Regions from separate parts of the Verrucosispora sp. TAA-831 genome, predicted to be linked through region 4. Evidence: riboswitches for the same ligand, from Rfam matches in the RefSeq annotation. Region 4 holds a riboswitch; each other region holds the start of a gene.
What was found. Region 4 has a riboswitch for cobalamin ahead of ACQVFL_RS16925 (ribonucleoside-diphosphate reductase subunit alpha). Riboswitches for the same ligand answer to the same signal wherever they lie in the genome.

Region 1 (5,255 bases), 1.0 Mb from region 4:
CGTCGAGCCGGTCGGTGAGCAGCCGCGCCTCGGTGGCGTGCACGTTGACGTTGTTCACCGACACGGCGTTGATCCCGCACGCCGCCAGCAGCCGCGCGTACGCCCGCACCCGGGCCCGGTCCGGGTGCGCCCGGCCGTCCCGCCAGAGGATCGACCCACCGGCGTACCCGCGTTCGACCTGGCCCATCACCGGGTGCACGTCGACGTTGTCCCAGTGGTCCAGCATCCGTCGCCGCATCACCGGCCGGTACGCCCGCGCCGGATGCGGAGCGCCGAACGCCGCCTCACCGAGCCGGACCACGTGGAACAGCCCGTAGAGCAGTCCCGCCGGTTCGTCGGCCAGCACCACCGTGACCTCGCCGTGGCGCACGACCGCGTACCCCTCGTCGCCGAGCGGCCCGCCCCCGGCGGCGGCCAGGTCGGCCCGCGCGGCGTCGAGGACCCGTTGCGTCCCGTCGTCGTCCACGACGGACGGTGTGCGGTCGGACGGCGCGGTCCCGCCCGGCCGACCGGCGGTCCCGGTCAGGGCGAGGACGAGGTGGGCGGGTGGGCCGTCGGCGGAGCGGCGGACCGTGCCGCCGTGCGTGGCGCAGGCGAGTCGGACCTCGTGCAGCACCGTGTCGACGAGCAGGCCGTCGCCGTGGACGAGCGTGTGCCGGGCACCGACGGCGCGGAACGCGGCCGGCGGTAGCCAGGCGGGATGGACGTCGGTCGGGTCGGGGCCGGTGTGCTCCGGGCGAATCCGTCGCATTGCGCAGATCGTAACCATCTTGATCGATGCGTCAAGGTCCTTCCGGAACCTTTCGGCCGGTACCGACCGCAGCGTCCAACAGCCGGGCCAACTCCGCCGGGGTCCGTGGCCGGGCCCCGGCCAGGTCGGGCACGCGGTCCAACAGCCGGTGCACCACCGGCGCCCACGCCGGAGTCAACGCGGCACCGTCGAGCAGGTCCCCGCCGCCCAACTCGGCACCGCTCACGCCCTGCCGGATCCGGCCGCCCGCCACCAGCACCCGCTCGTCGGCCCACCGGTATGCCAGGTCCACGTCGTGCGTGGCCAGCAGCAGCGTGGTGCCGGCCCGGTGCAGGGCGTCGAGCGTCCGCAGCAGCGCTTCCACCCCCGACGGGTCCAGCCCGGCGGTCGGCTCGTCGAGGATCAGCACCCGGGGTCGCAACGCCACCGCTCCGGCGATCGCCACCCGCTTGCGCTGCCCGTACGACAGCAGGTGGGTGGGACGGTCGGCGAGGTCGGTGATCTCCAACGCGGCCAGCGCCTCGGCACAGCGCTGCCGCACCCGCGCGTCGTCCAGACCGAGGTTGACCGGCCCGAACGAGACGTCCTGGAAGACGGTCGCGGCGAACAACTGGTCGTCGGGATCCTGGAGCACCAACTGCACCTGCTGGCGGACGTCGAGCAGCCCGGCCCGGGTCCGACGCAGCGGCACCCCGCCGACCAGCACCGTGCCCGAGTCGACGGCCGACGCGCCGACCATCAGCCGGAACAGGGTCGTCTTGCCGCCGCCGTTGGGTCCCAGCACGGCCATCCGCCGCCCGGCTGGCACCCGCAGGTCGACGTCGGTCAGCACCGGACGGTCCGCCTCGTACCCGAAGCTGACCCCGCGCAGCTCCAGCAGCGGCGGGTCGCCGACCTCGCGCAGCTCCGACAGGGGCGGGTCGCCGCTCACCCGAACACCACCAGCAGCCGGGTGGACAGCACCACCGCCGCCAACAGCAACACGGTGACCGCCAGGAACGCCACCGACGGTTGCCGCACCTCGGTGCGTACCGCCAACGAGCCGGTGTAACCGCGCAGCGCCAACCCCTCCTCCCACCGCCGGGCCAGCGAGAACGCCCGGACGAAGACCGCGCCGGCCTGCCCGGCCAGCGACCGGTAGGTGCTGGCCCAGGTCCGGTAGCCCAGCCGGGCCGCCTGGGCCTGCCGCACCGCGTGCACGCTCTCCAACAGCAGGAACAACATCCGGTAGATCAACGCGGCCACCTCGGTGACGGCGCTGGGCACCCCGAGACGCTGAAGCCGGGGCAGCACGTCGGCGAGCGGCGTGGTGGCGGCGAACAGCAGCAGACAGAGCAACGCGGCGCAGGCCCGACCGGCGGTCGTGGCGGCCGTCGCCACCCCCTCCGGTGCCCACCGCACACGCGTCGGGCCGGAGACCGCCACCAGCATCGGCACCGAACCGGTCAGGATGAACAACAGCGGGGTCCGGGCCGCCCGGACCAGCAGGCGCGGCGGCAACGCCGCCGGCCCGAGCAGCGCCACCGTCGCGGTCAGGCCCACCACCAGGGCGCCCGGCCACGGCGGCAGGAGCAGCGCACAACCCAGCAGCCCCAGGGCCAACAGGGCCTTCTCCGCCGGGTGGCGGCACCGCCAGGGGCTGGCGTACGCCGCCACGTCCAACGCGAGCACTAGTCGGTGGTCTTCTCCCCGGTCGCGGACTGCTCGCCACGCAGCCGCTGCCGGGTCCGGGCGACCCCGAAGTAGTAGCCGAGGAAACCGGCCCCGAGGGCGGCCTGGAGCGCGAACAACGCCGACTCGATCTCACCCGACGGCGGCTCGTAGATCGAGCTGAACCACGGCTCGTAGTCGGGATGGTCGTTGACGATCGCCTCCTCGGCGAGGGCGTCGGCACCGGTGAACGGCTCATCGCCGCTGCCCAGCCCCAGCACCAGCGGCGCCACCGCCAACGCCACCACGGCGAGCAGCAACAACAGGTTGGTCCGGCCGAACGACTTCACGCCACCGCTCCCTCGGTCGTCGGGGCCGGACGGCGCAGTACGCCGAGCCGGCGGAGTTCCTGCGGACTCACCCGGACCAGCAACCGCACCACCAGGACGGTGAGCAGCCCCTCGCTGATCGCCAGCGGGATCTGGGTGACCGCGAAGATGGACCCGAACTTGGCAAGCGCGCCGACGAAGCCCGAATCCGGGTCGGGGAAGGCCAACGCGAGCTGCGCACTGGTCACGCAGTAGGTCGCCAGATCGGCCAGGGCGGCGGCGAAGAACACCGAGATGCCGAGGCCGCCACCGAGCCGGCGGACCAGCGCGTACACGCCGAAGGCCACCCAGGGGCCGACGATGGCCATCGAGAAGACGTTCGCGCCGAGCGTGCTCAACCCGCCGTGCGCCAGCAGGAGTGCCTGGAACAGCAGCACGATCGTGCCGAGCACACTCATCACCGGTGCCCGGAACAGGATCGCCCCGAGCCCCACACCGGTCGGATGGGAACAGGAGCCGGTCACCGAAGGGATCTTCAGCGCCGACAGGACGAAGGTGAACGCCCCGGCCGCGCCGAGCAACAGCTTCGCGTCGGGATTCGCGCGGACCTGCTGGACCAGGTTGCGTGCACCGTGGATGACGAACGGCGTCGAGACCGCGAACCATGCCGCCGCCTGCACCGGTGGTAGGTAGCCCTCAGCGATGTGCATGAGTCGACCTCCCCTTCCAACACCTCGTGGACGAGATCACACGTCGGGGTCGGTCTCCTGGCTCCCGGATCGTCGCGAACTCCGGCCTTCCCAGGTCCTCCACGGACCCAGTGGCGTACAAGTCGGAGTGAACTCCCCGGTCACAGTGGCGAGGGCCGCGCCGGTCTCACACCGGCTTCCCATTACCGCGACGGCGAGACGTTATCCGTTCCGCGCACCGGCGCACAAGACTCGTCGATACCCCGACGACCGTACTCGGGTGAAGAGTGCCGTTTGTCACGACGATTCCCGGGTAGACGCCAGATCCGTTGCGAGAAAGGGGCCGGCGGGTTGGACGAGAACGAGTTCATCGACTCGGTGGCGAACCGCACCGGCGCGTCGACGGAGCAGGCGACCGCCATCGCGCGCGCAACCCTGACCACGCTGGCCGAGCGGATCGACGGAGGCGAGGCCCGGGACCTGGCCGAGCAACTCCCGGAAGGGCTGCGGGCGTACACGTTCGCGCCCAGCGAGACCGCCGAACGCTTCGGCCTCGACGTGTTCGTCCAACGCGTCGGCGGCCGGGCCGACGTCGACCCCGACCTGGCCGAGGCCGGCATCCGGGCGGTCCTGGACACCATTCGAGGTGACGTCGCCCCCGCCGCATACGACGACGTCATCGCGAACCTACCGGCCGAACTGTGGCAGGTGGCCAACCCGGCGCCGTCCTACGACGCGCAGCGCGACCGCGGCTAGCGGATCACCGGCCGGTCAGGTGGGGCGCCGGCTCCACGTACACCGGCAGGTGATCGCCGGCCTGCGCACAGAACAGGGCGACCTCGTACGCCATGTCCCCGACCTCCGCCGACCCGTCGATCCCGACGGTGAGGATCGCCCCGTTGCCGGCGGTGGCGTGGAACAGGAACGCCCGCGACATCTGCACCACCACCTGATGCAGCTCGCCGTTGCCGCACAATCGTGCGGCGGCCAGACCCAACGCCTGAAGCCCACAGACCACACTGGACAGTTGCTCGGCGATCTCCTCGTCGATGCCCCGCGAGGCCCCCAGCATGATGCCGTCCGGGGAGAGCACCACCGCGAACTTGGCACCGGGCACCCGATCCACGATGTCGTCGAGCGCGGCGTTGAGGTTCTCGGCGGTGACCAGGGCATGGGTCATAAGGCGCTGTCCTCTCGTCGAAACTCCTACGTTCGTACCAGAGAAGACGCGGTGTCAGGGGCCCTACGTTCCCCCGAACCTGTTCCCTGATCCCCCTAACGTACGACGCCGCTGGTCACCCTAATCGGACGGGTCGGACGTCACGGTCACACCGAGAACCGTTCCTCTGACCGACCGTGATGTAAGGAGGGGTCCCCTGCTAACGCCTCGTGCATAGCAGGGGACCCCTCCTTACATCCACACCTCGCCCGGCGGCCTCATGTCGCGGTGGTTGCCTACGGTGATCAGAATGGCGGGATGACGCGTACCCGCTGGACTGCCCTGATCGCGGTGGCCGCTCTCGCGACGGTCGCCGGCTGCTCCGACGGGGCGGAGTCGGAGTTGCCGGTGCGGGCAGCGCCGTTGCCGGCCGAGGTGCGGGGGCTCGGTGCGGCGGTGCTGGCGGTGCCGGTGGCGGACGAGCGGCGCAGCGACCTGGTCGGGCTGCTGGCGGTGGACCGGTTCGGGGACGACGTGGCGGGGCTGACGCCGGTCCGGCGGCACGTCGACCTCGCCCTGGGCGATCCCCGGTTCCCGACGGTCGCGCGGGGCCTGGCGGAGGACCGCCGGGACGCGCTGCTCGTGGGCGGGCGGTTGCGGGATGTCACGCTGCCCGA
Region 2 (5,255 bases), 1.3 Mb from region 4:
CTGCGCCGGGACCGGCGGGGGCGCGGCGGGCAGCTCGCCCACCCCGTCGCGCAGCACCCGGCCGAGCGCGACCACCTCGTCGACCTTCTGCCGGGCGAACGCCAACCGTTCCCGCAGTAGCGGGTCGAGGTCGGTCTCGGCGGCCAGGTCGACGGGCACGTGCAGCAGCGAGCAGGAGGTCGACACGGCGACGGTGTCGGCGAGCCCGGTGAGGGTGGCGCCGACGGCTGCGGCAGCCCGCAGGTCGGTCCGCCACACGTTGCGGCCGTCGACCAGCCCGGCGACCACGGTCCGGCCCGGTTGCGCGCCGTGGCCGGCGAGTCGGCCGAGATCGCCCGGCCCGGCCACCAGGTCCAGCCCGATCGCCTCGATCGGCGTGTCCAGCAGCGCGGGTAGCGCGTCGCCCAGTTCCCCGAAGTACGCGGCGACGAACAGGCGGGGTCGGTGGGTCAGCGCGCCGAGCCGGGCGTACGCGGCACCGAGGGCGCGGATCTCGGCGTCGGACCGGTCGCCGACGTACGCCGGTTCGTCGAGCTGCACCCACGGCACCCCGACGTCGGCGAGTGCGGACAGCAGGTCGGCGTAGACGTCGACCAGGTCGTCCAGCCGGTCGAACGGGCGGAACCCGTCGGGCGCGTCGGCGGTGGGCTTGGCGAGCAGCAGCAGGGTCGCCGGGCCGACCAGGACCGGACGGGTGGTGATGCCGAGCTGCCGCGCCCGCCCGTACTCGGCCAGCGGCTTGTCGGGGCGGGCGGCGAAGGCGGTGTCCGGACCGATCTCGGGCACCAGGTAGTGGTAGTTGGTGTCGAACCACTTCGTCATCTCCAGCGGCGGCTCCTGCGCGGTGCCGCGTGCCATGGCGAAGTAGGTGTCCAGCTCACCGAGGCCCAGCCGGCGGAACCGGTCGGGCACGGCGTCGACCGTGACGGCCGCGTCGAGCACGTGGTCGTAGAGCGAGAACGTGTTGGACGGTACGGCGGACAGGCCGGCGTCGTGCAACGTACGCCAGGTCTGCTCGCGCACCTGCGCGGCGGCGGCCCGCAGGGTCGGCTCGTCGATGCGGCCGGCCCAGTAGCCCTCGACCGCGGTCTTGAGCTCACGACGCGGGCCGATGCGCGGGTAGCCGAGCACGGTGCTCGTGCCGAACGGAGTGGTCATGTCGCCAGGGTTCCCTTCCCTCGAGGTCCGGCGGTACGGCTCCGGAGGAGGGCTGGGGAGGGCACGGTGCGACGACCGACCTCGCCCTGGCCCTCCCGCGGGGCCGACGGCGGCGTGCGCGGTTGCGCACGCGGCACGGGCAGGTCTTCGGACTCGTGGGCGCGACCGGCTGGGCCGGTCTCCTACTGGCCGTCGCTTCCCGGACAGGTGTCCAGTGCGTGTGACGGCGGTCGTTCCCACTCACCGCTGCGGGGCAGTCCCGGATTCACACCGGGTTCCCTCTTACGACGCTCCGACCGAACGGCCGGGGCGAACCAGTACCGTCACGGATCCTAGCGTCCGGATCACGCGCGGCGACCGTCGCGCGGGTGTGATGTCCGCACCGCCACGGCGTGTCGGGCGGTGGGTGAACAACGACTCATCCGGCTTCCGCTCGCATGATCATGGTGTTAGTTTTTGCAAAGACTTGGCAAGAACAACGACTTTGCGTGGGAGTGCGGTGAGCGTCACCACCCTGCCGACGAGCCGGACGGACGTGCTCGGCGTGGCGGCGCAGCGTCGCCGCACCGGCCTCTGGCTGCTCGCGCTGACCCTCGGGCTGGTCCTGACCGGGCTGGTCGCGGTCGGGGCCGGGGCGATCGGCATCCCCCCGCTGACGGTGGCCCGGATCATCGGGCACCACCTCGTCGGGCTGCCGGGCGAGGTCACCTGGACCGGGCCGCAGCAGGCGATCGTCTGGCAGGTCCGACTGCCCCGCGTCCTGCTCGGCATGCTGGTCGGCGCCGGCCTGGCGGTCTGCGGCGTGGCGTTGCAGGCCATGGTCCGCAACGTGCTCGCCGACCCGTACCTGCTCGGCATCAACTCCGGCGCCTCCAGCGGCGCGGCTGCCGCGATCCTGTTCGGCGCCGGTGCCGGCTTCGGCCAGTACGCGCTCTCCACCAGCGCGTTCGTCGGCGCGCTCGGCGCGTCGCTGCTGGTCTTCCTGATCGCGCGCAGCGGCGGCCGGGTCACCTCCCTCCGGCTGCTGCTGGCCGGCGTCGCCGTCGGGTACGCGCTGTACGCCACCACCAGCTTCCTGATCTTCGCCTCCGGGTCGGCCGAGGGCGCCCGCTCGGTGATGTTCTGGCTCCTCGGGTCGCTGGGCCTGGCCCGCTGGAACGCCCTGCTGCTGATCGCCGCGGTGGTGCTGATCGGCACCATCGCCTACCTGACCGTCGTCGGGCGGCGGCTCGACGTGCTGGCCATCGGCGACGAGACCGCGCACACGCTGGGCGTCTCGCCGGACCGGTTCCGACTCCGGCTGCTGGTGCTGGTCTCGCTGAGCGTCGGCATCCTGGTCTCCGCCGCCGGCAGCATCGGGTTCGTCGGTCTGGTCGTGCCACACCTGGCCCGGCGCATCGTCGGCGCGCCGCACGTCCGCGTGGTGCCGGTGGCCGCGCTGCTCGGGGCGATCCTGCTGGTCTGGGCCGACGTGCTGGCCCGGGTGCTGCTGGCCCCCCAGGAGATCCCGATCGGCATCATCACCTCCCTGCTCGGCGCGCCCTTCCTGCTGGTCCTGATCCGCCGCCTGCACGCCTCCGGCGCCTGAACGCCCACCCGTCAAGGAGAACCGATGTTGAAGGCAACCCGCCTCGCCACCGCCGCCGCCTCCGCGTGCGTGCTGCTCGTCGCCGGGTGCGGCGGCGGCGCCGACGGGCCGGCCGAGGCCGGTCCCGGTTACCCGGTCACCGTGACCAACTGCGGCGTGGACGTCACCTTCGACGCCGCTCCGGAGCGGGTCGTGCTGCTCAAGAGCGCCGCCGTGCCGTACCTGCACGCGCTCGGCGTCCTGGACCGGGTCACCGCCCGCGCCGGGCAGTACCCGAAGGAGTACTACGACGCGCCGACCCAGGCCGGGTTGGACCGGATCCCGCTGCTGACCGACAGGACCGACACCAGCGGGCACCTGCAGATCTCCAAGGAGGTGGTGATCAGCCAGGAGCCCGACCTGGTCCTCGGCGAGGTCGACAACCTCTCCCGCGACACCCTCGCGGCGGTGGACATCCCGCTGCTGGAGGAGCCGGCGATGTGCCCGGACAGCACCGCCGTGCCGAGCTTCGACGACATCTACGCGCAGATGGAGACGTACGGCCGGGTGTTCGGCCGCCAGACCGAGGCGGCAGGTGCGGTCACCGCGCTCAGGGAGCGGATGACGAAGGTACGGGCCGAGTCGGGCGACGCGTCCGGACGCACCGCAGCGGTGCTCTACCCCACCGTGGGCGGCGGCACCACGTACGCGTACGGCACCGGCAGCATGGCCCACCCGCAGTTGGAGGCCGCCGGCTTCCGCAACGTCTTCGGTGACGTCAAGGACCGGGTCTTCGAGGTCACCGTCGAGGAGTTGCTCGGCCGCAACCCGGACGTGCTGATCCTGCTCTACGGCGACGGCGACCCCCGCGCCGTCGAGCAGGGGCTGACCGGGCTGCCGGGCGCGCAGCAGCTCGACGCGGTCCGCAACGGCCAGGTCATGACACAACTGTTCAACTTCACCGAGCCGCCGACGCCGCTGTCGATCGACGGTCTGGAGCGGATCGTGCAGCGGTTCCGGGAGCAACCGTGATCGAGGCCACCGGTGTCACCTGGCACTACGGCGTCAACCCGGTCATCGACGGGGTCAGTGTCACCGCCCGACCGGGACGGATCCTCGGCCTGATCGGGCCCAACGGCAGCGGCAAGACCACGCTGCTGCGGTTGCTCTACGGCGCGCTGCGCAGCCGCAGTGGACAGGTCGCGGTGGACGGCGATGCGCTGTCCGCCCTACCCGCCCGGGAGGCCGCGCGGCGGCTGGCCGTGGTCGTGCAGGAGACCGGCGGGGAGACCGCCCTGACCGTGGCGGAGTTGGTGCTGCTCGGCCGGGGGCCGCACCTGTCGACGTTCCAGCGGGCCGGGCGGGCCGACCACGAGATCGCCGCCCGCTGCCTGAGTCGGGTCGGTGCCACGCACCTGAGTGGTCGGGCGTTCGCCCAGCTCTCCGGTGGGGAACGGCAACGGGTGCTGATCGCCCGCGCGCTCGCCCAGCAGGCCACCCACCTGCTGCTCGACGAGCCCACCAACCACCTCGACATCCGCTACCAGCACGAGATCCTGCATCTGGTCCGCACGCTGGACACCTGCTCCGTCGTCGTGCTGCACGACCTCAATCTGGCCGCCCGGTACTGCGACGACCTGGTGCTGCTCGGCGCGGGTGGGGTGGCCGCCGCCGGCACCGTCGACGAGGTCCTCGACCCCGCCGTGCTGGAGCCGGTCTACGGCATCGGCATCCGACGCCTGGACCTCGACGGCGCCGTCCACCTGCTGTTCCACCCGATCCACCAGAGCACCGACGAGAGGACCGCCGCATGACCACGCAGGAACGCATCAACGCCTACTGGACCGGTCGCGCGCCTGACTACGACGCGTACCAGCAGCGCCCGGACCGGCTCGCCGACGACCAGCGGGCCTGGTCGGAGATCTGGTCGAAGGCTCTGCCCCCGGCACCGGTGGACGTGCTCGACGTCGGCACCGGCACCGGCCAGGTCGCGATGATCCTGGCCGGTCTCGGGCACCGGGTCACCGGTGTCGACCTGTCCGAGGGCATGCTCGCCGAGGCCCGACGGCACGCCGCCGCCGTTCCCGGCGGTCCGGTCATCCAGCTCGGCGACGCCGTGGCCCCGGACTTCCCGGCGGGCAGCTTCGACGCCGTGACCAGCCGGTACCTGATGTGGACGCTGCGCGAGCCGCAGACCGCCGTGGCCAACTGGATCCGCCTGCTGCGTCCCGGCGGCGTCGTCGCGGTGGTGGACAGCACCTGGTTCCCGGACGGTCTCGACAACGCCTCGGAGAACTTCACCGGCCACTACGACAGCCAGGTGCAGGCCGAGTTGCCGCTGGCCACCGCGACCTCGATCGACAAGACCGTGGCGGTGCTGGAGGAGGCGGGCCTGGCCGACGTCACGGCCGTCCCGCTGACGTCGATCTACGAGCTGGACCGCCGGTACGGCGTGGCACCGAACCACGAGCACCAGATGCAGTACCTGGTCACCGGCCGGGTCTGAGACCGGCCGGGACCGCCTCCGGTC
Region 3 (5,255 bases), 600 kb from region 4:
GCCACTGGTCAGCGCCAGCGCGGTGAGCGCGTGTGGCGTGATGGTGGGCGAGGTCGGTGCCGCGATCAGGCTACCCGCCGGTTCGCTCCGGCCGGCCGGTTTGGCGAAGGTGATCATCTCCGGTAGCGGACCGTCCGGCAGGGCCGCCGCCTCTGCGGCGACGAGATGCGCGTACGCCGCGGGCGTGCGGCGGACGGTCTGCGCCGCGTTGTTGATCAGGATGTCGAGTGGTCCCTGGTCGCTGACCGAGTCAGCGAGGGCGATCACCTGGGCGGGGTCGCGCAGATCGATCCCGACGATCCGGAGGCGGTGGAGCCAGTCCCCGCTGTCGGGCATCGCGGCGAATCGACGGACCGCGTCGTGGGGAAATCGGGTGGTCACCGTGGTGTGCGCGCCGTCGCGCAACAGCCGCAGTGCGATGTACATGCCGATCTTCGCCCGGCCGCCGGTGAGCAGCGCGCGCCGACCGGTCAGGTCGGTACGGGCGTCGCGGCGCTCCCGGTTCAGGGTGGCGCAGGTCGGGCAGAGCTGGTGGTAGAAGGCGTCCACCTCGCGGTAGCGCTGCTTGCAGATGTAGCAACCACGCGGCTTGTGCAGGACGCCGGCGGTGGCACCCACGGTGGGGGAGACGAGCGGGTTGCCCTGGGTCTCGTCGTCGATGCGGCCCGGGGCACCGGTGGCGGTGGCTGCTGTCACCGCGCGATCGGCTGCCGCGATGGCATCCCGTCGGTCCTCACGTCGCCGTTGCTTGATCATTTTGTAGAGCTTCGCGGTGGCCCGCTGCACCCGCACCACGTCGGGATGATCGGGAGGCAGATCCTCCAACGCCTCGAAGACGCTGAGACAGGTCTCCAGTTGGGTCGGGTCAATGCGGTATTGACCGTTCTTCGCAATCTTGTCCGCCGTCATGCCGTCGATGTCCCGTTCCCTGCGCCGGATCCGTCCGGTCGACCCCACGTCCGACCCGGAACTGTACGCACCGGGCGGGCTCCGACGCATCCCGCGCCTGTTCGCCGGCCCGAAGACCGTCGCCACCCGTGACCCTCCGCGATGGAGGCACCGGCGACGCAGTCGCGCAGCGCGACGATGAGCGCCTCGATGTCGTCTGCGCCGAGCCCGGTGTCGCACCGCAGGCGGAGGTACTTGCCTGCCTCCGAGGAGTTCACGACTCCCCCCGGCGGGGGTACGGCGATGTCCGGTGGCGGGCAGCCGCACGAACTCCGGGTGATCCTGCCCTCGTTCACCAGCGGATCGACGGGGTGTGCTGCAACGATGCAAGGCGTGGGAACTGTGAAGACTGCGCCGCCCGCCATCTCGCCCCTCGCCGGCGAGCCGATCAAGCGTGCCGACGCCGAACGGCTCGCGGGGGTGCTGAAGGCGTTCGCCGACCCGGCCCGGCTACGACTGCTCAGCCTGATCCAGTCGGCTCCCGAGGGAGAGGCGTCGGTCAGCGACCTCACCGAGCCGCTCGGACTCTCCCAGCCGACCGTCAGTCACCACCTGCGGATCCTCACCGAGGCCGGCCTGCTCGAACGTGACAAGCGCGGCGTCTGGGCGTACTACCGCCTGGTGCCGTCCGCGATCGCCGCGGTCGCCGACCTGTTGACCCCACCGCGCAAGCGAGCAGCGAAGAAGTCTCGCTGAGTTCGTCTCTGATCCAGGCGGTGCCGGCACCCCACCACCGCTGTGACACCGGGACCTGAGACGTTTCGAGGCGTCCTGGTGCGACACCGACGCTCGGTTGCACCGTCCGCCTGAACCCGCGTGCACTCCCGACCATGATCTAGGCCACGGTGACGGTGCTGCCTGCTTTGGTTAGGGTGGCCTCGCCGTGGTGTTCGGGAAGCCGGTGTGAGACCGGTGCGGCCCTCGCCACTGTGATCGGGATGCTGGAGGCCACGCAAGGTCACTGGGCGTAAGCCTGGGAAGGCCGGCCACCGGCGCACCACCCGTCAGCCAGGAGACCGGCCACGGCACCCGTACGACCGTCCACGAGGTGCTGGAAGGTGGTCCCGCTATGCGGTTCCCTGCGTCCTGGCGCGTTGCCGCGCCGCTCTCCATCGTGCTCGCCCTGCTCGGCGGATGCGCCACGACCGGCGACAGCGAGCCGGCTGCCACGGCCTCCGCCGCCGGGCCCGTCACACTCACCAACTGCGGCACCCCGGTCACGGTCCCGGGCCCTCCGGCGCGGGCGGTGACGATGAACCAGTCTGCCACCGAGATCATGCTGGCGCTCGGCCTGCAGGACCGGATGGCCGGCACCGCCTACCTCGACGACGAGGTGCTGCCCGAGTACGCCGCCGCGTACGCGCAGGTGCCCGTGCTGGCCAAGGAGTACCCGTCGAAGGAGAAGCTGCTCGACCTCGCCCCGGACTTCGTCTACGCCTCCTTCTCCAGCGCGTTCGGCGACGAGGGAGCAGGTGACCGCGCCGATTGGCAGAAACTCGGCGTGACCACGTACCTCTCCACCGCCGGCTGCCCGAAGGACACCCGGCCGGCGAAGCTGGCGATGGACGACGTGTTCACCGAGATCCGGGAGATCGCCGCGATCTTCGGCGTCGCGGAGCGGGCCGAGACGCTGATCGCCGACCAGAAGCAACGCATCGCGGACGTGTCGGCGGGTGCGAAGGGCGCGCGGGTGCTGTGGTGGGACGGCGGCAACGACGCGCCCAGTGCCGGCGCCTGCTGCGGCGGCCCGGCCATGATCATGTCTGCGGCCGGGGTCACCAACATCTTCGACGACCTGACCGGCAGTTGGGCCGACACCAACTGGGAGGCCGTCATCGAGCGCGACCCGGACGTCATCGTGCTCGTCGACGCGAGCTGGGACACCGCCGCCGCCAAGCAGGCGTTCCTCGAGAAGCACCCGGCGCTCAAGGACCTGCCCGCCGTCAGGGACAAGCGGTACGTCACCGTACCCTTCTCCGCCACCTCCGCCGGCGTGCGCAACGTGCTCGCCGTGGAGGCACTGGCCCGGGGCGTCGGCGGGATGAGCAACTGACCACCGTCACCACCCGGCCGGCACCGACCCCGCCCAAACCGACCCGGACGGTGCGACCGGCCGCCGCCGTGGTCGTACTCGCGGGTGTCCTGCTGTTGTCGGTGGCCGCGGCCGTGACGGTGGGGCCGGCAGACCTCTCACTGGGCACCGTGTGGCGGGTCGTCACCGGTCATCTCGGCCTGGCCAGTTCCGACGTGCCGCTGCTGCGCGACCACATCGTGTGGGAACTGCGGCTGCCGAGGGTCCTGGGCGCCGCCATGGTCGGGGCCGGCCTCGCCGCCTGCGGCGCCGTCATGCAGACCGTCACCCGCAACCCGCTCGCCGACCCGTACCTGTTGGGTGTCTCCTCCGGCGCGTCGCTGGGGGCCGTCGCCGTCCTCGTCCTGGGACTCGGCGCGGGCGCGGCGGCGCTCACCGGGGGAGCGTTCGTGGGGGCGCTCGCCGCGTTCGCCGTCGTGGTCGCCGCCGCCGGCCGGCGAGCGGTGCTGCGACCCACCCGGGTGGTGCTGGCCGGCGTCGCCGTCGCGCAGATGTGCGCCGCGCTGACGACATTCGTGATCATCTGGGCGGCCCAGCCGCACGCGACCCAGAGCATCACCTTCTGGCTGTCCGGCTCGCTCGCCCGCGTGGACTGGACCGCCCTGGCGTGGGCGACGCCGCTGCTCGCGACGGGGTTCGCCGTGATCCTCCGGTTCGCCCGCGCGCTCAACGCGTTCGCGTTCGGCGAGGAGGCCGCCGCCGCCCTCGGCGTGGACGTGCGGCGTGTCCGATGGCTGCTCCTGGTCACCACGGCGCTGCTGACCGCCGTGCTGGTCTCGATCAGCGGCGCGATCGGGTTCGTCGGGCTGATCCTGCCGCACGCCGTGCGGCGGTTCACCGGCCCCGATCACCGGCGGCTGCTGCCGGTCGTCGTCCTCGCCGGAGCGATCTTCCTGATCTGGGTGGACACCGCGGCCCGGACCCTGTTCGACCCCCGCGAGCTACCGGTGGGCGTGCTGACCGCCCTGATCGGGGTGCCCGCGTTCGTGCTACTGCTGCGCCGAGGGGACCGGAGCACCTGATGCTGGAGATCCACGACGTCTCGTGGTCGGTGCCGGCCGCTCGACTCCTCGACGGGGTGACCTGCTCGGCGCCGCGCGGCACCCTGGTCGGACTGCTCGGCCCCAACGGGTCCGGCAAGACCACCCTGCTGCGGGTCGTCGCCGGGTTGATCGCCCCCGGATCCGGAACCGTGACCGTCGCCGGCGACGACGTGGCCGGGCTGCCGCGTGCCACCGCCGCACGACGGATGGCCCTGCTCGCCCAGTACGCCGAGACCGACCTCGACCTGACCGCACTCGACGTGGTACTGCTCGGCCGCACTCCGCACCGCCGCTCCCGCTGGTCGGACACCGACACCGACCGGGCCGCCGCCGCCGACGCCCTCGACCGCGTCGACATGACCGGCTACGCCCACCGCCGGTGGCAGACGCTCTCCGGTGGGGAACGCCAGCGGGTCCAACTCGCCCGGGCACTGGCCCAGGAACCGCAACTGCTCCTGCTCGACGAACCCACCAACCACCTCGACATCGGCCACCAGCTCCAGTTGCTGGGCCTGGTCCGGCGCAGCGGCGTCACCACCCTCGCCGCACTGCACGACCTCAACCTGGCCGCGATGTTCTGCGACCTCGTGGTGGTGCTGCGCCAGGGCCGGGTCGTCGCCTCCGGACCCCCTGCCGAGGTGCTGACGCCCGCGCTGCTCGCCGACGTGTACGCCGTGGACGCCGACGTCGCCCTGCACGACGGACGCCCGGTCATCACCTACCGGGCACCGGTGGCATGAACGTCCTGCTCGTCTCGCGCGGAGCGACGCACCACGGCGGCCACGACGCGATCCACCGCCTCGCCGCGCAGGTCGCCGAGGCCACCGGCGTGCCGGTGCGGGCCTGCTTCCTCGACGGCGCCGAACCATCGCTGCACACCGCCCTCGACGCCGTACCGGAGCACGGAGAAGTCCTGCTCGTGGCCGCGCACCTACCGCCCGACCGGTACCTCGACACCTGGCTGCGCCGCGCGGTCGCCCACTGGCGTACCACCCGGAGTCGGCAGGTACGAGTCCTCCTCGCCCCACCACTGGCGACACGCCCCGCGCTGGTCGCCGCCGTCAGCGACGCCATCACCGGCGAACACGCCACGCTCGACGGCAACCCCGGACCGTTCCGCAGCCCGGCCTGGTCACGGATCACCCGACACCGCCGACACGTACTGCTCTGCC
Region 4 (5,255 bases):
TCCAGGAAGACCACGGCGGTACGCACCGTGGCGCGCAGCCGCTCCCAGTCGACACCGTCCGCGGTGACGTGCGCGCCCAGGTTGACCGAGCCGAGGTTGCAGACCGCCGTCTCGGCGTCGTCGTTGACCTCCAGGATCTCGGTGCAGAGGTTCGACAGGTGGATGGTGTTGCCCGGGGCGCCGGTCTGGTTCGACAGCCGGTTCGAGGCGTCCTTGAACGTCATCCACCCGTTGCCGGTCTGCGCGAGCGTCCGCATCATCCGGCCGTACAGGTCGCGGGCCTTGACGGTCTTGACCGCTTTCTTCTCGGCCGCCCGGTACGCCTCGTCGAACTCCTCGCCGAACAGGTCGGGCAGCTCGGGGGCGTCCGACGGGTCGACGAGCGACCAGTCGCCGTCCGCCTCGACGCGCCGCATGAACTCGTCCGGGATCCAGTTGGCGAGGTTCAGGTTGTGCGTCCGCCGGGACTCCTCGCCGGTGTTGTCCCGCAGTTCGAGGAACTCCTCCACGTCCGGGTGCCACGGTTCGAGGTAGACGCAGGCCGCGCCCTTGCGACGGCCGCCCTGGTTGACCGCGGCCACCCCGGCGTCCAGCGTCTTGAGGAACGGCACGATGCCGTTCGACCTGCCGTTGGTGCCCCGGATCAGGGCGCCCCGACCGCGTACCCGGGACCAGGAGATGCCGATGCCGCCGGAGAACTTGGACAACTTCGCGACCTGGTGGTAGCGCTCGTAGATGGAGTCGAGTTCGTCGCGCGGCGAGTCGACCAGGAAGCACGAGGACATCTGGGTGTGCCGGGTGCCGGAGTTGAACAGCGTCGGCGAGCTGGGCAGGTAGGCCAGGCTGGACATGAGTCGGTAGAAGCCGATCGCCTCGCCGGGCGTCTGCGACAGGCCGCAGGCGACGCGCAACAGCCAGTACTGCGGCGTCTCCACCACGAGCCGGGTCTGCGGGTGCCGCAGCAGGTAGCGGTCGGCGACCGTGCGCAGCCCGAAGTACTCGAAGCGCAGGTCCCCCGCCGGGTCGACGGCGTCGTCCAGCTTGCGCGCGTTGCGGGCCACGAACGCGGCGGTGTCGTCGCCGATCAGGCCCAGGCCGTGTGCGTACCGGATGGACTGGCTGAAGCTGGCGACCTGTTGCCCACGGACCTCCTTGTCCACGTACGCGGCCAGCAGCCGGGCCGCCAGCTTCGAGTACTGCGGCTCCTCACCGATCAGTTCGGCCGCGGTCTGGATGGACAGCTTGTCCATCTCGGCCGTGGTCGCGCCGTCGTACAGCCCGCTGATGGTCTTGGTGGCCACCCGCAGCGGGTCGATCTCGTCCAGGTCGGCGACCCACCGCTCCACCGCCTTGACGATCTTGTTGACGTCCACCGGCTCGGTGTCGCCGTTCCGCTTGCGGACCTGCATGACGTGCCGGCGTTGCTCCGGCCCCGCCTGCTCCTGGGTCACCGTCATGTTCCCCCTCCTCACGCCTGTCCCCGAGATCGTCGGGTCCGCGCGGGAGGACGCCGCCGGTCATCCGACGGCACTGCTGCCGTGACTGACCAGCTCCTGGCGTCGGCCGTCCCACGCGGCCTTCGACCGCCGCACACGTCGCGTGCGGCGCGCTGGCAGGTCTTCGGACTCGTGGGCCTGGTGCTCGCGCCTACTGGCCGTCGCTTCCCAGACCTGGCGGGTCCAGTGCGTGATGACGGCGGTCGTTCCCACTCACCGCTGCGGGGCAGTCCCGGATTCCCACCGGGTTCCCTCTTGCCTCGACCGTCGTGGAGCGGCGGCCGAACCAGCTACGGGGCACACCATATATGGGTGCGGTGCGGAGATGGCAACACCAGATGCTGTGCCGGGCGTGTCGCGTGCCAGATGTCGGGCATCCCGCCGACCGTCGGCCGGGTACTCGATCATGCCCACTAGCATCGTCGCGTGCAGACAGCGGCCGGACCCGGCGACCGACGGGCACTGCTCGACATCCTCGTCCGGGCCGCGGATCGGACGCCCGACCAGGTGATCGTGCACGTGCGCGAGGACGGCACCGAGCGCACCGTGACCGTCCGGCAGTTGCGGGACGAGTCGCTGCGGGTGGCGGGTGGCTACCGCGCGGCCGGAGTGATCCCGGGCACGCCGGTGATCCTGGTCGCCGACGCCGGGGACGACTTCCAGCCACTGTTCTGGGGTGCGCTCGCCGCCGGGCTGGTCCCGGTGCCGCTGCCGCCCGAACCGGCCCGGGTACGGGCCGTCCGCGAGCTGCTCGCCGACGCGGTGACCGTGGTGGACGACACCACCGGGGCGGTCGCCGACGGGCTGGCCGGACCGGTGCTGCGGCTGGCCGACCTGCGGACCGGCGCCCCACCGGAGGAGCTGTTCGCCGCCGACCCCACCGACGTGGCGTTCCTCCAGTTCTCCTCCGGCAGCACGGGCACGCCCCGCGGGGTGGAGTTGACCCACGCCAACGTGCTGGCCAATGTGGAGCAGTCCCGGCTGGCCAGTGGCGCCGGGCCGGACGACGTCCTGGTCACCTGGATGCCGTACTTCCACGACATGGGGTTGATCGGTACGCATCTGACCCCGCTCGCCATCGGGTGCACGCAGGTTCGGGTACCCCCGTTGGCGTTCGCGAAGCGCCCGGCGCTGTGGTTCACCGCCGCGCACCGACACCGTGCGACCCTGTTGTCGGCGGCGAACTTCGCGCTGGCGCTGGCGGTCCGCCGGGTCCCGACGGACCTCCTCGCCACGCTGGACCTGAGCCGGGTCCGGTGCGTGGTGGTGGGTGCGGAACCCATCTCCCCCACGGTGTGGCGGGCCTTCCTGGCGCACGTACGCCCGGCCGGGCTCGCCCCAGCCGCCCTGCGACCGGTGTACGGCCTGGCGGAGGCGACCCTCGCGGTGACCTTCCCGCCGCCCGGGGAGGTCGCCGCGCCGCTGGTGCTGGACCGGGCCGCGCTGAGCCAGGGCCGGGCGGTGACCACCGGGCCGGGTACGCACGCGGTGGAGCTGATGGACCTGGGACACCCGGTGCCCGGCTGCGAGGTACGCGTCGTCGACGAGCGGCACCGGCCGCTGCCCGAGGGTCGGGTGGGCCTGATCGAGGTACGCGGCCCGAACGTGGCGCGCGGCTACCACCGGGACCCGCAGGCCAGCCGGGAGACCTTCGTGGACGGTTGGCTGCGCACCGGTGACCTGGGTTTCCAGCGCGCCGGTCGGCTCTGCGTGACCGGCCGCGCGAAGGACGTCGTCTTCGTCAACGGCCGGACGTTCCACGCTCCCGACCTGGAGGCGGTGGCCGCCGCTACTGTCGGGTTGCCGGCCACGGCGACGGCGGTGGTCGGCTGCACCGACCCGGACAGCGGCGGCGAGCGGATCGTGGTGTTCGTGGCCTGGGCCCGTCCGCCCGCCGGGGCGACCGGGGTGCTCGACGCCACACGGGCCCGGGTGGCCGAGGCGGCCGGGCACGACGACGTGCGGGTGCTGCCGCTGCCGCCGGGCGCGTTCGCCCGGACCACCAGCGGCAAGCTGCGGCGGCGACGGATGCGCGAGCGCTACCTGGCCGGCGACTTCGCCGACCGGGAACGCCGCTGGCACCCGGCGGCGACCGGCCTGCCGGCGACGTCCGCGTCCGGCGACACACCCCCGGCGGCACCCGCGAACACGCACCCGGCAGGGCAGTCGGAGGCGTGCCCGTCGGACGACTCGGGGCCGGTGTCCCGCCGACGGGTCGAGCAGGTCGTCCGGGCGGTCTGGGCGCGGGTGCTGGACCGGCCCGCCGACACCATCGCGGCGGACGACCGGTTCCTGGCCATCGGCGGTTCGTCGCTCAAGGCGATGGAGGTGCTGGCCGGGCTGGAGGACGCCCTCGGCACCACGTTCGATCCGGCGGACCTGCGGGACTGCCCCACCGTCGCCACGTTGACCGACCGCATCCTGGCCGGGCCGCCCACGACCCGTCCGGCACCGCCCGACGGGTGCGCCACGGCGTCGCAGGCCACCCGTTCCGGCGCGCCGCCGCTCGCGGTCATCGGCATGGCCTGCCGCCTCCCCGGTGCCGACGACCCGGACGAGTTCTGGCGCAGGCTCGTCGACGGTGTCGACGCGGTCCGGCCGGTCCCGGAGCACCGGTGGACGCCGCAGGACGGCCGACCCCGTTGGGGGTCCTTCCTGGACGATCCGATGCAGCTCGACGCGGACTTCTTCGGGCTCTCCGACGAGGAGGCGCGGCTCACCGACCCGCACGCCCGACTCTTCCTGGAGGTCGGGTACGAGGCGCTCGAACGGGCCGGGTACGCCGGACCGCGTCGGCAGGGCCGCCGGGTCGGGGTCTTCGCCGCCGTCGGCGAGAGCGCCTATCCGGAGCTGCTGGCCGCCGCCGGTCCGGTCACCGCACCGGCGGCGCTGGTCGGCAACCTGCGCAACCTCGTGGCGGCCCGGTTGGCGCAGGCGCTGGACCTCGCCGGGCCGGCGATCACGGTGGACACGGCCTGCTCCTCGGCGCTGGTCGCACTGCACCTGGCGGCGCGCAGCCTGGCCACCGGCGAGTGCGACATCGCGGTGGTCGGCGGCGTGAACCTCAACCTCACCGAGACCGGCTACCGGCTGTTGGACGCCGCCGAGGCGTTGTCGCCGACCGGCCGGTGCCGCGCCTTCGACGCCGACGCCGACGGCTTCGTGCCCGGCGAGGGCGGCGCGGCGCTGGTCCTGTGCCGCCCCGACGACGCGTACGCCGCCGGGGACCGGGTGCTCGCGCTGGTCGCCGGCACCGCCGTGGGTAACGACGGCCGGTCGCTGAGCCTGCTCGCCCCGAACCCACAGCGGCAGTGGGAGGTCATCGCGCGCGCGTACGCGGACGCCGGGCTCGACCCGGCCGACGTCTCGTACGTCGAGGCGCACGGCACCGGCACCGGCCTCGGTGACCCGGTGGAGGCACGGTCGCTGGCCGCCGCGTACCCGCCCCGCCCCGACGGCACGCCCCGCGGGCTCGGGTCGGTCAAGACCAACCTGGGACACCTGCTCAACGCCGCCGGGATGCCGGCGCTGCTGAAGGTGGTGCTGGCGCTGCGGCACCGGCAGTTGCCGCCGTCGCTGCACCACGTCCGGCCGTCCACCCGGTACGACCTCGACGCCGCCGGCTTCACGGTGGTCACCGAGGCACGTCCGTGGACCGCACCCGGGCCCTTGGTGGCCGGGGTGAACGCGTTCGGCTTCGGCGGCACCAACGCACACGCCGTCCTGTGCGAGGCACCGCCCCACCGGCCCGTACCGCAG

Region 1: linked by a shared signal. The riboswitch ahead of ACQVFL_RS12425 (energy-coupling factor ABC transporter permease) and the one ahead of ACQVFL_RS16925 (ribonucleoside-diphosphate reductase subunit alpha) in region 4 are both predicted to bind cobalamin.
Region 2: linked by a shared signal. The riboswitch ahead of metE (5-methyltetrahydropteroyltriglutamate--homocysteine S-methyltransferase) and the one ahead of ACQVFL_RS16925 (ribonucleoside-diphosphate reductase subunit alpha) in region 4 are both predicted to bind cobalamin.
Region 3: linked by a shared signal. The riboswitch ahead of ACQVFL_RS19465 (ABC transporter substrate-binding protein) and the one ahead of ACQVFL_RS16925 (ribonucleoside-diphosphate reductase subunit alpha) in region 4 are both predicted to bind cobalamin.

What each region holds. Positions count from the first base shown of each region.
Region 1 covers NZ_CP192240.1:2,732,040-2,737,294, reverse strand. Annotated here, with positions in the region: gene ACQVFL_RS12445 (alpha-glucuronidase) at 1-751, opposite strand, end outside; gene ACQVFL_RS12440 (energy-coupling factor ABC transporter ATP-binding protein) at 783-1,682, opposite strand; gene cbiQ (cobalt ECF transporter T component CbiQ) at 1,679-2,422, opposite strand; gene ACQVFL_RS12430 (energy-coupling factor ABC transporter substrate-binding protein) at 2,422-2,751, opposite strand; gene ACQVFL_RS12425 (energy-coupling factor ABC transporter permease) at 2,748-3,440, opposite strand; cobalamin riboswitch at 3,471-3,645, opposite strand; gene ACQVFL_RS12420 (DUF2267 domain-containing protein) at 3,771-4,175, shown strand; gene ACQVFL_RS12415 (roadblock/LC7 domain-containing protein) at 4,180-4,599, opposite strand; gene ACQVFL_RS12410 (hypothetical protein) at 4,897-5,255, shown strand, end outside.
Region 2 covers NZ_CP192240.1:2,426,753-2,432,007, reverse strand. Annotated here, with positions in the region: gene metE (5-methyltetrahydropteroyltriglutamate--homocysteine S-methyltransferase) at 1-1,158, opposite strand, end outside; cobalamin riboswitch at 1,280-1,492, opposite strand; gene ACQVFL_RS11035 (FecCD family ABC transporter permease) at 1,658-2,746, shown strand; gene ACQVFL_RS11030 (ABC transporter substrate-binding protein) at 2,771-3,757, shown strand; gene ACQVFL_RS11025 (ABC transporter ATP-binding protein) at 3,754-4,539, shown strand; gene ACQVFL_RS11020 (class I SAM-dependent methyltransferase) at 4,536-5,231, shown strand.
Region 3 covers NZ_CP192240.1:4,356,745-4,361,999, reverse strand. Annotated here, with positions in the region: gene ACQVFL_RS19475 (SDR family NAD(P)-dependent oxidoreductase) at 1-909, opposite strand, end outside; gene ACQVFL_RS19470 (ArsR/SmtB family transcription factor) at 1,273-1,644, shown strand; cobalamin riboswitch at 1,796-1,987, shown strand; gene ACQVFL_RS19465 (ABC transporter substrate-binding protein) at 2,018-3,001, shown strand; gene ACQVFL_RS19460 (FecCD family ABC transporter permease) at 3,052-4,062, shown strand; gene ACQVFL_RS19455 (ABC transporter ATP-binding protein) at 4,062-4,823, shown strand; gene ACQVFL_RS19450 (CbiX/SirB N-terminal domain-containing protein) at 4,820-5,255, shown strand, end outside.
Region 4 covers NZ_CP192240.1:3,755,101-3,760,355, forward strand. Annotated here, with positions in the region: gene ACQVFL_RS16925 (ribonucleoside-diphosphate reductase subunit alpha) at 1-1,457, opposite strand, end outside; cobalamin riboswitch at 1,595-1,802, opposite strand; gene ACQVFL_RS16930 (amino acid adenylation domain-containing protein) at 1,923-5,255, shown strand, end outside.